3 regions of the Viridibacillus sp. d25.2 genome follow, and region 1 is predicted to be linked to each of the others. Evidence: riboswitches for the same ligand, from Rfam matches in the RefSeq annotation. Region 1 holds a riboswitch; each other region holds the start of a gene.
The links. A riboswitch is a leader RNA that binds a small molecule or an ion and turns the genes downstream of it on or off. The one in region 1 is predicted to bind cobalamin.
Positions count from the first base shown of each region.

Region 1 (4,455 bases):
GGGTCGTTAATGTTAAAAAGTATAAGCAACTAATACTACCAAGAACAGTAAAAAAAAGTTGGATTGCCATTTCTAAACTACGTTTTGTTATAAAAATATGCAATCCAAAAACCTCTGTCGTCCAAAGTGGTGTAGGTATGAGGCCATTATTCCCTGTAAATGAAATCAAAATGGTCAGCATACTCGTTAAAAGAAAAAAAACAGGTACTAATAATAACTTGATATAGTATTTAAAAGGAATTTTTGCGCCTAAAATTGTAAAAGCACTCATCACAGTAAATGTGATGAGTGATACAAGAGTGTCTTTCACAGTTAAAGAAAATAACATCAGAAAAAAGGTAAATGCCATTTTTTCGATAGGATGAATATGCTTCCAACGATTCATATAAGCATATTTATCAATAAGGATCATCTTTAATTTGACTCTCTTTGTTATTGCCATTATTCTTGCGTTTGTGTTTACCTCGTGTTAAGCCAATAAAGTAACCGATAAATCCAGCACCAATGGCTGCTTGAAGACAGAATAATAAACTTTCAATTTCCCCACTTGGAGGTTCCCAAATACTTGAAAACCAAGGCTCATATGAAGCATTTATCTCGCCAATAGCTGCTTCAGCTTCACCATCAGCTCCTCCAAATTCAGCTCCCTTTTGTATGAATAGCGGGAAAATAGCAAGAATGATAACGATTGCGATTAGTATTAAATTCTTTTTCATCGTTGTTCAGCTCCTTTCGAGAAGACACGAAGCGCTTTTAGCTCAGAAACATTGTATTTTTTCAAGAAGTTCATAATAATAACAGTTAAAATACCTTCAGAAATAGCTAAAGGAACTTGAGTCAAAGCGAAAATACTACTGAATTTCGTGAACGACGCAAAGAATCCACCAACTTCAGAAGGGAATGCAAGTGCTAATTGAATAGAAGTGACAATATAAGTACCAAGATCACCCAAAGCAGCAGCTAAAAATACAGCAAATGCAAAAGATAATCCAGCTTTAGTTGCCCCTTTATAAATACCGTATGCAATTAGTGGACCAACTACAGCCATAGAAAATGCATTGGCGCCTAAAGTTGTTAAGCCGCCATGTGCTAATAAAAGTGATTGGAATAATAGAACGATAAAACCTACAATACTCATTGCAAATGGACCAAATAAAACAGTTCCTAAACCAACCCCAGTAGGGTGAGAACAACTACCCGTTACAGATGGGATTTTTAGTGCGGATAATACAAAAGCAAATGCCCCTGATAGACCGAGCATCATTTTTGTATCTGGATTTTCTTTTATTGTTTTACGAATTGAACGAAATCCAATGATCAAAAACGGAATCGTTACCGCCCACCAGAAGATAGCCCATTCAACAGGTAAGAATCCCTCCATAATGTGCATGGCAAATGCTTGCTTTGGAACAATCATGACAAATACTAAAAAGTAAATCATTTTCAAATTAAAGATTGATTTTAGCTTATTCATATTAATCTCCCTTTTGTGTATGTATTTTAACAGGCGACTTATTAGTTAAAAAATAACACCTCCTATGAAATACCTCTCTGGATAGGGCATACAGGCATTTTGTCATTAAAAAAGCACCTCTTTCATAGAAAGAAGTGCGTGAAGGAATAGTCATCAGTAAATAAGACTTACTCACTTTCACACCCATCCTCGTAGGTTGAAACATTTCCTCACTTCATGGCAGGTCTCCTGGCTTAGAATCATCATTTTACTACTACCTTCCCATCATTAGACAGTGACATAACGTAGCAAAACTCCTCAACACAGTGGCGGGACCGCGCCGGATTAATACCGACTTCCCTTTTAAGTTAAACGCTAATTTAACACCATGAAGTTTATTGAATTATTAGATTTCAGAATATAGTGTATCATGAGAATTTTCTTTCTACTAGATTTTTTTTTGAAAAACTAAAATGAGGTAGAAACAAAGCAGAAGCTGTTTTTAACAACAATATTTTGTTGGAAATGATTATTTAATATTATGTCAAGATATTAATTTTTAAAAATCTATTTGAATCTAACAAAATTTAGTATATGATAAATACAGATTTAGAATTTACTGAATAATACAATTGAATAGCAAATTTAAAAGTGCCAACATGTATAGAACATAGAGTATGTTGGATAATAGGGAAATCGGTTAGAATCCGATGCAGCCCCCGCTACTGTAACGCTGATGAAATGATAATACTCACTGGTTAAATACTGGGAAGAGATCAAAGTAAAGTGACGCGTAAGCCAGGAAACCTGCTTTTATAATTATGAACGATACTTTTCGGAGGGAAAGGTGAAGGCTACAGCAGATGACGCTTATTTATTATTTTGTGTTGTCTGAATAATCTAGTTTTTAAACCTTGATTCCTTGAATTAAGGTTTTTTTATTTGTCAAAATAGTTAACTAGCTGCCAATTTACCCTATTTCCATAGTTTTTTCATAAAAAAAGATGAACATCATTTGGGAGGATCACTATGACAACTTGGAATTTAGAAAGTATGAAAAGCCATTTGCTTATTTGTAACGGTAGTAGCTGTTTAAAAAAGGGCGGTGAAGAAGTTACACTGGCAGTAAGAGAAGAGATCGCTAGACTTGGAATTGATGAACAAATACATACAACTCGAACTCGCTGTAATGGTCGTTGTAAAGATGCTTGTGTCGTTATTGCATATCCACAAGGTACTTGGTATAAAGCAGAATCTCCTGAAATTGGTCGTCAAATTGTACGTGACTGTATCGACCAGCAAGTTGCACCACATGTCGTCTATCAAACGATTAATGGCAATATGACGAAAAACCCGACATCAGGAGCGATTAAAGGGATTTCGAAAAGTAAATAGATAGATGTTATGAAAGGGAGATGTTTCAATGTCACAACTTGGCAAACTTTATGTAGTTGGTTTTGGTCCAGGGGATTTTAAACATATTACAACAAGGGCAGTTGAAGCACTGCAAGAAAGTGATTTCATTATCGGTTATAAAACGTACGTAGAACTCATTCAAGATTTAATTGATAGTAATACCGCTGTCATCAGTACGGGTATGACTGAAGAAGTATCACGAGCGCAAGAAGCTGTAAGACAAGCTGAAAATGGCAAAAAAGTTGCAGTCATTTCAAGTGGAGACTCTGGTGTTTATGGAATGGCTGGTCTAGTTTATGAAGTGCTAATAGAAAAAGGATGGACAGAGGCAACAGGTGTTGAAATTGAAGTTATTCCTGGTATTTCTGCAATAAATTCATGTGCCTCTTTACTAGGCGCACCAGTTATGCATGATTCATGTACGATCAGTTTAAGTGACCACTTAACACCTTGGGACTTAATTGCAAAACGAGTGGAAGCTGCGGCAATGGCGGATTTTGTAATTGCTCTTTATAATCCACGTAGTGGTCGCCGTACACGCCAAATTGTTGAAACTCAGCGTATTTTACTACAATATCGTTCACCAGAGACACCTGTAGGGTTAGTTAAAAGCGCCTATCGTGATCGCCAAAACATCATCATTACGAATTTAAAAGATATGTTGAATCATGATATTGGTATGTTAACGACAGTTGTCATCGGTAATTCATCAACATTTTTGTATGACAATAAAATGATTACACCCCGTGGTTATCAAAGGAAGTACACATTGAATGCTGAAAAACAACCATTAAAACCACATCAACGATTGAAAGAAGAAGCTGAGCCTTGGGCAATGGACCAAGAAACTGGAATTCAGCGCAGTCAAAATATTGATAGCGTACCTGCTTTAGTAAGAGCTCAGCAACTGTCAGTTGTAAAAGCGGAATCAAAACCTACTATTGGCTCTTTCGAAATGGCTTTGGATGCACTATCGCGTGTAACTGATCAGCAAGTGGCAACACAGGCTACTTATGTACAACAAGAAATGGAATCTATATTCGAATTAGCAGTAAGCCCCGGTGTTGCGAATAAACGATTTACACCAAAACAAATGATGACTTTAGCAGAAGTAGTTGGAGAAAAAGGGACGATGGAATATACACCAAATCATAATATTCTATTGAAAATACCAACGACAATTCCAGATATCATCACAGCTAAATTGCAAGATGCAAACTTTATTTTGTCCCCTGTTGGTGATGTTGTAACAATAAAAGCATGTGATTTCTGTGATGGTGAAAAGACAGGCGGTATTCCTTATGCAGAGGAACTTCAAGAGATATTAGGTGGCCTACACATGCCAAAAGAATTTAATATCGGCTTTAATGGATGTGGAATGGCTTGTTACAAAGCCGTGATGGAGGACGTTGGAATCGTCTATAGAAAAGGTAAATTCGATCTTTTCGTAGGTGCGAAACCAGTTGGTAGAACAGCTCATCCGGGGCAACCAGTAGCAGAAGGTATAGATCCTGAAAAGATAGTAGAAGTTGTCAGTAACATCGTTGAAGAATATCGTCAAAATGCGCATCCGAACGAGCGCTTGT
Region 1 is NZ_CM196652.1:2,585,432-2,589,886, reverse strand. It holds gene cbiQ (cobalt ECF transporter T component CbiQ) at 1-412, opposite strand, end outside; gene ACZLO7_RS12920 (energy-coupling factor ABC transporter substrate-binding protein) at 399-716, opposite strand; gene ACZLO7_RS12915 (energy-coupling factor ABC transporter permease) at 713-1,474, opposite strand; cobalamin riboswitch at 1,676-1,859, opposite strand; cobalamin riboswitch at 2,086-2,282, shown strand; gene ACZLO7_RS12910 ((2Fe-2S) ferredoxin domain-containing protein) at 2,483-2,848, shown strand; gene cobJ (precorrin-3B C(17)-methyltransferase) at 2,877-4,455, shown strand, end outside.

Region 2 (4,455 bases), 500 kb from region 1:
TAGCATTCCTATTGGTAAGCTAATAACTACGATAAAGAAAAACGCAGCGAATGTTAGTTGAATTGTTGGAACTAAATGTAACATTATCTCTTCCCAAACCGTCTTCTTAGACACAAAAGACATCCCTAAATCCAGTTGAACTACATTTCCTAACCATTCTAGATACTGGATATATAAAGGTTTATTTAAACCTAGCTCAAGTCGAAGAGCAGCTACAGCCTCATCAGTAGGCGGAATATTCGATAACCTTAAATAAGCTACTGCTGGATCTCCAGGAATTAAGTGCAGTAAGATAAAAGTAATAATTGAGATACCTAATAATATTGGAACTAGACTTGCAAAACGCTTAACTATAAACCAACTCATGTAGTACTCCTTAAGTTGTCGTTATTAATAATCCTTGCTTCATTCAACATCTATTGTAGTTAAAGGTACCTCTGCTTCCTGAGGCAAAAAATCTAATCCTTTAATATTTTTATGATAAACCGCTACATTAGATTGATAAGATATCGGTAAGTACACGGCTTGCTCATGCAAAGTTGATAAAATATCGGTATACAACATTTTTCTTTCTTTTTCATCTGTAGTTAAAAGCACTTTCTTAATCTTCTCGTCTATTTCTTTCTTCTCTGGTAACCCCAATAAAGCAGTATAATCTGGACCACCATTTTCTGAATCTGTTGTAATTGAAGCTAAGTAAGAATGTGGATCAAAAGGTACGGCCCATGTTGATGTAAATAATACGTCGTAATTACCTTGGAATGCCGTTTTCCAGAAAGCATTCGTTTCCTGACTATTCAACTTAATATCAATTCCTAATTTTCTAAAATCGCCTTGTACAAATTCTGCGATCGACTTTTGGATATTATCTGTACTATTAAAAAGGAATTCTAGCTGTAGTTCTTTTCCGTCTTTTTCTCTAAACGGTTTACCCTCTATTTTTTTCCACCCTGCTTCATCTAATAACTGCTCTGCTTTTGCTGTGTCATGCTCATATGGATCTATGTCAATTTTTGTGTAATCCAATACAGGCGGGAACAATGTATCTGCTTTTTTTTCCAGACCATAAAAAATATTATCGATAACAGCCTGTTTATCAAATGCATAGTTAAGCGCTAAACGTACTTTATGGTCTTTAGTTGCCTCTTTATTTGTGTTAAAAAGCAGCGTTCTTGTAGCTGTAGGATCTGACAACTTAGTTTCATATTTCCCTGTATCCTTTAAAAATTGAAATGAATCTTGACTTATGACCCCATTACCAAAAATAAAATCAAGTTCATTTTTCTCAAATGCTAATACTCTAGATTCTCCGTCAGTAATGACTTTAACAACAACCTTATCTACTTTTGGTTTAGTACCCCAGTACTTTTCATTTCTATCGAATACTGCATATTCATTTTTCTTATATTCGCTAAGTACCCATGGGCCTGTACCAATTTGAGATTTAAGACCATCCTTAAATGTATCTTGGCTGTCAGGAAAAGCAGCTTCTCCAACAAATCTTAAAGGTCTTATGTATGTTAATTCTTGTAAAGTTGGATAATAAGAATTGTTCAAAGTAAGCTTAAAAGTGTATTCATCCACTACTGCTGTATCTTTGATTTGGTTAATTAACTCTACCCATTCATGTTGTTTATGATTATTTAAAATCGTATCAAAATTCTTCTTAACGATTGCCGCATTAAATTTCGAGCCATCAGAAAACGCTACATCTTTTCTCAGATGAAATACATATTCTTTGCCGTCTTTTGAAATATCCCAGCTCTTTGCTAACCAAGGTTGAATTTCCCCACCCTTCCCGTAATTCACAAGTGACTCATATACCATTGCCTGTGAAAAAAACTCATTTGGAAAATATGTATGTGGATTTAAATCGCCTATATCTCCGGTCATAGAAAATGTAACAACTTTCTCATTATCTTTAGGTGAAGTATTTTCTGAACCCTTAGGAGTATTGCTGCAACCCATTACGGACAATAATAATAGTACAAAGAAAAGGCTTAATAGTTTTGATCGTTTGAATAACATGTCTTTTCTCACCTTCAATTATAAAATTTTACTACGCATAAAATATTGGCATGCAAAAAAGCATTCCTAACCCGATAAAAAAGGTCAGCAATGCTTATAGTTTCAGAACAAATTTGTCTCCTAGCACTCTAACACCTCCCTATCTCCCGTAGGTTTATCAGCATTTTTAGAACAGGCAGGTCTTCTGACTTAGGTTCATCGCCTCCATGCGTCTTCCCGGATATTATCCAGTGACTAACTTGCATGAGACTCACCCTTACAGCGGCGGGACCATGTCGGATTTCCACCGACTTCCCTATTAAGTATTCGTTATAAACGAACACACCTATTCCAATACTATATGTAATTTTTTGTGCAAAATAAAAAAGTTTTCCTAATATAAAGTATATTCGTTATTACAACTTAAAGCTATATCAATTTTAAGTCTTAATTTTATTCAAAAGATTTACAACAAATTAGCACGTTTTGTTGCAGTTACACATACCGTTGCTGGCTGTAAATCCCCCTACTAAAAGATATCGATAAATAATTTAATAAAAATGCAATGAATTGTTATGTCAAATGAGATGGATATGTATATCTACAGTTTAACTTTAAAATTGAATATTTTGTTAATTCTTTCCCTATCTTACCGTTATCATGTAAATTTATGGTATTCTATATCGGAATAATAATTTATGGAGGCGGTATTATGTATTACAGTAATGGTAATTATGAAGCTTTCGCACGTCCTAAAAAACCTAAGGGTGTTGATGAGAAGTCAGCGTATCTTATTGGTTCGGGGCTAGCCTCACTTTCAGCCGCATGTTTTTTAATTCGTGATGGCCAAATGAAAGGAGAAAATATTCATATTCTCGAAGAGTTAGATATCTCAGGAGGTAGTCTTGATGGTATTCTAAATCCGACAAGAGGTTTTATTATTCGTGGTGGTCGAGAAATGGAAGATCATTTTGAATGCTTATGGGATTTATTTCGTTCAATCCCATCTTTAGAAATTGAAAATGCTTCTGTTTTAGATGAGTTTTATTGGTTAAATAAAGAAGATCCTAATTATTCTAAATGTAGATTGATTGAAAAAAGAGGAGAAAGACTTGAGGATGATGGAAAATTTACATTATCTGATAAATCATCTGAAGAAATGATTAAATTATTTTTTACTCCTGAAGAGAAATTAGAGGATAAAAAAATTACGGATGTTTTCTCTGAAGAATTCTTTGAATCGAATTTTTGGCTATATTGGTCCACGATGTTTGCTTTTGAAAAATGGCATTCTGCAATGGAAATGCGTCGTTACATTGTACGTTTTATTCATCATATTGGTGGATTACCTGATTTATCTGCTTTGAAATTTACAAAGTATAACCAGTATGAATCTTTAGTGCTTCCTATGATTAAATATTTAGAAAGCCATAATGTTGATTTCCAATTTAATACTGTTGTAGAGAATGTTTTAGTTGATAAAGTTGGAGACAAAAAGGTTGCTCATACTCTAGTGTTAAAACAAAATGGTGAGAAAAAGAATATTGAGCTAACAGAAAATGAATTAGTATTTGTTACAAATGGTAGTATTACGGAGAGTACAACATACGGCGATAATAATACGCCAGCCCCTATAAGTACTGATTTAGGTGGAAGCTGGTCACTTTGGAAAAACATCGCTTCTCAAGACTTTGAGTTTGGTAGACCAGAAAAGTTCTGCGATGATCTTCCAGAAGAAAGTTGGTTTGTTTCAGCAACACTAACTACATTGGATGCTAAAGTTTCTCCATATATTGAAAAGATAAGTAAAAGAGATCCATATGCTGGAAAGGTAGTTACTGGTGGTATTGTAACTGCTACAGATTCTAATTGGATGCTCAGCTATACGTTGAACCGACAACCTCATTTTAAAGATCAACCAAAAGACCAATTAGTAGTTTGGATTTATGGTTTACTATCTAATAAACCGGGTGATTTTATTAAAAAGAGTATTACTGAATGTTCTGGAAGTGAGATAGCACAAGAGTGGTTGTACCATATGGGTGTACCTGTAGACGAAATACCGGATTTAGCACAAAATTCTTGTAATACAATTCCTTGTTACATGCCTTATATAACATCTTACTTCATGCCTAGAGCAATGGGAGATCGTCCTTTAGTTGTCCCTAATGGATCTGTTAACTTAGCCTTCATGGGTAATTTTAGTGAAACAGAAAGAGATACTGTATTCACTACTGAATACTCAGTAAGAACAGCGATGGAAGCTGTTTATCAATTATTAGATATTGATCGAGGCGTTCCAGAAGTGTTTGCATCTACTTACGATATTCGTACTTTGTTATCTTCAACTGCTCGCTTACTTGATGGTAAAAAATTAACAGATGTAGATGCTCCATTTATCTTAAAACAAATAGGTAAATTTGGTATTCACAAAACGAAAGAAACAAT
Region 2 is NZ_CM196652.1:3,082,419-3,086,873, forward strand. It holds gene nikB (nickel ABC transporter permease) at 1-366, opposite strand, end outside; gene nikA (nickel ABC transporter substrate-binding protein) at 406-2,028, opposite strand; cobalamin riboswitch at 2,186-2,372, opposite strand; gene ACZLO7_RS15190 (oleate hydratase) at 2,720-4,455, shown strand, end outside.
Region 2: linked by a shared signal. The riboswitch ahead of nikA (nickel ABC transporter substrate-binding protein) and the one ahead of ACZLO7_RS12915 (energy-coupling factor ABC transporter permease) in region 1 are both predicted to bind cobalamin.

Region 3 (4,455 bases), 1.5 Mb from region 1:
GATCTAATCGTTGGTGGACAATCAGTAGGCGATTATACTTTAGAAATTAATTACTCGGAGGGAAAATAATGAACGCAGTAGAACAAGTGCAACATGCGATTAAAGAAGCGCTTCTTGCAGCAGTAACTAAAGCAGGTCTTTTAGAAGATACATCAACATTGAACGTACACTTAGAAACACCAAAGGATAAGGCAAATGGCGATTATGCAACTAATATTGCTATGCAACTTACAAAATTAGCGAAAAAGCCACCTCGTGCGATCGCTGAAGCTATTATTGAAAACCTTGATACAACAGGTACTGCTATCGAGAAAATCGACATCGCAGGTCCGGGCTTTATGAATATTGTGCTACGTAAAGACTATTTAGCAGAAGTTATCACAACTGTTTTAGCACAAGGTACAGAATATGGACGTTCACAAGCTGGTGCCAACGAAAAAGTACAAGTGGAATTTGTATCAGCTAACCCAACTGGTGACCTTCATTTAGGGCATGCCCGAGGAGCATCTGTGGGAGATTCACTATGTAACGTTTTAGATTTTGCAGGATATGATATCTCACGTGAATACTACATCAATGATGCAGGTAATCAAATCAATAACTTAGCAGCATCTTTAGAAGCACGCTACAAACAAGCTTTAGGCTTAGAAGCTACTATGCCTGAAGACGGTTATCATGGACAAGATATTATTGATATCGCAGGTAAACTAGCTGCTGAGTTTGGTGATTCTATCCTAAGTAAATCAGATGAAGACCGCTTTGAATTTTTCCGTGAACATGGCTTAAAATTAGAACTTGGCAAATTACAAAATGATTTAGCAAACTTCCGTGTAGACTTTGACGTTTGGTATTCTGAGACATCACTTTATAAATCAGGTAAAGTTGAAACTGCTCTAGAAAAATTACGTGCAAATGGCCATGTATTTGAAGAAGAAGGCGCTACTTGGTTCCGTTCTACTACATTTGGCGATGACAAAGATCGAGTACTTATAAAGAATGATGGTTCATACACATATTTAACACCTGATATTTCGTACCATGAAGATAAAATTCAACGTGGTTTCACGAAGCTAATCAACATTTGGGGAGCTGACCACCATGGTTATATCCCACGTATGAAAGCTGCAATTGAAGCACTTGGGTATGGTCGAGATACTTTAGAAGTTGAAATCATCCAAATGGTGAACTTAATGAAAGACGGCGAAAAAGTGAAAATGAGTAAGCGTACAGGTAACGCGGTTACTTTACGTGAACTTGTTGAAGAAGTAGGTTTAGACGCGGTACGTTACAACTTTGCAATGCGTGCGGGTGATTCTCATATGGACTTTGACCTTGACTTAGCTGTTAAGCAATCAAACGAAAACCCTGTATACTATGCACAATATGCACATGCTCGTATTTCTTCAATTTTACGCCAAGCGAAAGAACAGGGCTTAGCTGCTTCTGAGGAACATTTAAATCTTCTAAATGCAGAAAAAGAAATTGATGTCTTGAAAAAAGTAGGGGACTTCCCACAAGTTGTTGCGGATGCTGCAAAGAATCGTACACCACACCGTATTACTAACTACATTCAAGAACTAGCTGCAACTTTCCACAGCTTCTACAATGCTGAAAAAGTATTAGATGCTGACAACAAAGAGCGCTCAGAAGCTCGTTTAGCTCTAATCACAGCAGTACGTACAACAATCGCAAATGCACTAAAACTAATTGGCGTATCGGCACCTGAAAAAATGTAATTGAAGCCCATTTATCTTCTTATGCAGCAAATGCTGTAGGGGGTTAATTGACGCTTTCAAATTAGACTATTCCTTACTATTTCTGTGAGGAATAGTCTTTTTATTTAAATAAAGGATTAAGGCAAAAATGAAATTGCTCAAATTAAGGATAAAATAGCTGAAATCATTCAATTCACTTTTACTTTTAAAATAAATAATAAAAAACAAAAATAATAGTCAACTTCAAGTAGGGAGTTCTCCTAATTCCACCAATCCTATTTGAAACAACTTGGACAAGTATTTAATTTTCTGTATAATTGAACACGATGTAATAAAAAAAATTGTATATTGTGATACATGTTGGTTCTTTACTTAGATTATGTGAAGAGAAAAGGGAAGTCGGTGGAAATCCGACGCGGTCCCGCCACTGTAAGTGTGAGCAAGTCGTAATTTGCCACTGAAGCATAGGCTTTGGGAAGGCGCGGTAAGCTGTAATCACGAGCCAGGAGACCTACCAACATGGAGACTACCAATTAGAACTACGCGGATAGAAATGGTGTCAGTAAAAGTGCAGTATGAGTACTGCTATGTATATATTCACTGTCATCGTATCTCTCGTCGTAAAACGAGAGATTTTTTTTATGAACAAGGAGGAAATGCAAATGAAGAAAATATGGCAATTTTGTTTAGTGTTCTTTTTAGCACTAGGCGTATTAGTAGGCTGTGGCCAAACGGAAGATACGAAGAAAAAGGAAAATAGTGAGTCAGCGACAGAGCAACAGGTAGCAGGGTACCCATTAACAGAGACAGATGCACTTGGTAATGATGTGAAATTTACAGAAGCACCAAAGAGCATTATTACTTTGGTACCAAGTAATACAGAAATTCTTTTCGCATTAGGTTTAGATAAGGAAATTACAGCTGTATCTGATAATGATGATTACCCAGAAGCTGCAACGAAAAAAGAAAAAATTGGCGGTGTGAAATTTGATGCTGAGAAAATTATTAGCTTAAATCCAGACGTTGTTTTCGCACACGAAACACTTTCAGAAGCAGATCTCCAACAATTACGTGATGCTGGATTGAAAGTTTTTGTTGTAAAAAACGCTGTGAATTTTGAAGAAACGTATAAAACAATTGAACAAATAGGCCACATTACTGGTAAAGCGGATGAGGCTAAGAAGATTACTGATGATATGAAAGCAAAAGTAAAAGAAGTACAAGCAAAAGTAAAAGACGTAAAACAAAAAACAGCATTTGTCGAAATACAAGATGAACCTGATATTTACACTGTTGGTAAAGATACATTTATGCAAGAAATGTTTGACTTAGCTAATATTAAAAACGTTACAGCAGATCTAACAGGTTGGCCAAAAATTAGTCCTGAAGAAATTGTAAAACGTAATCCAGATACAATTATTGTGAATTATAACTATGTAAAAGGTATTGTTGAAAAGGTGAAAAAACGTCAAGGCTTCGATAGTATTACAGCTGTAAAAAATGATGCAGTTGTTCAAGTTGATGTGAACTTAACAAGCCGAACTGGTCCTCGTCTTGCTGAAGGCTTAGAGGGCATTGCAAAAGCAGTATATCCAGAGGCTTTTGAGTGAAGAAAACCATTATAGGATACACCATAGCCTTTGTGATTTTAATTGTTAGCATTTGGCTAGGTGTATCAATTGGTTCTGTTAAAGTACCAATTAGTACGTTATGGAATACGGCAGCGGATCCAACAGCGACGAATATATTATGGAAAATACGCATGCCGCGTGTTGTGCTTGCAGGTTTAGTAGGAGCCTCACTGGCAATTGCGGGTGCTGCTTTCCAAGGATTGCTGAAGAATCCTCTCGCCGATCCGTATACGTTAGGAGTGTCATCCGGTGCCTCAGTAGGTGCTGTGGTGACGCTCTTTTTCGGCATTTCGACCCCTATTTTAGGTATATATACATTACCAGCCTTCAGCATGCTAGGGGCCTTATTGGCGATGATGGGTGTAATGGCTTTTGCACGTTTAGTCGATCGTACGTTGAAGATGGAAACATTGATTTTAACAGGTATAATTGTTAGTTCATTTTTGGGTTCGGTTATTTCCTTATTAATCGCATTAACAGGAGACGAGTTACGCCAAATCATTGGGTGGCTTATGGGTAGCGTTTCAATGCGTGGATGGCCATATGTCAAAATGGTGTGGCCATTTGTACTCATCGGATCATTTTTATTATGGCTAAACCGGCGTGAATTAAATGCTATGTTATTTGGAGAAGAACGTGCGAAGTATCTTGGTGTTGATGTGAAGAAAAGTAAAATGCTCATACTAATTGGTGGATCTATGTTAACAGGTGCTGCAGTAGCGGTGTCTGGCACAATTGGTTTTGTAGGACTTGTTGTACCACATATGACACGTCTTTTATTTGGTGCAGATCACCGTCATTTGTTACCGTTATCGTTTTTAAATGGAGCATCCTTACTAATTGTTTGTGATTTATTTGCTCGAACGATTATTGCACCAACAGAGTTGCCAATTGGTGTTATTACCGCATTTATTGGAGCGCCAGTATTTTCATATATCTTTTTCCGACAAAGAAGAACGAAAGGTGCGTAATTATGCTTACTGTAGAACATGTTACTGGAGGCTATGATGCTACCAGGCCAATAGTACAAGACGTTTCGTTTACCGTGAAGAAGGGTGAAATTCTTGGTGTATTAGGACCGAATGGTAGTGGTAAATCCACGTTATTAA
Region 3 is NZ_CM196652.1:4,114,750-4,119,204, reverse strand. It holds gene ACZLO7_RS20175 (YwiB family protein) at 1-69, shown strand, start outside; gene argS (arginine--tRNA ligase) at 69-1,736, shown strand; cobalamin riboswitch at 2,060-2,248, shown strand; gene ACZLO7_RS20165 (ABC transporter substrate-binding protein) at 2,378-3,325, shown strand; gene ACZLO7_RS20160 (FecCD family ABC transporter permease) at 3,322-4,317, shown strand; gene ACZLO7_RS20155 (bifunctional ABC transporter ATP-binding protein/adenosylcobinamide amidohydrolase) at 4,320-4,455, shown strand, end outside.
Region 3: linked by a shared signal. The riboswitch ahead of ACZLO7_RS20165 (ABC transporter substrate-binding protein) and the one ahead of ACZLO7_RS12915 (energy-coupling factor ABC transporter permease) in region 1 are both predicted to bind cobalamin.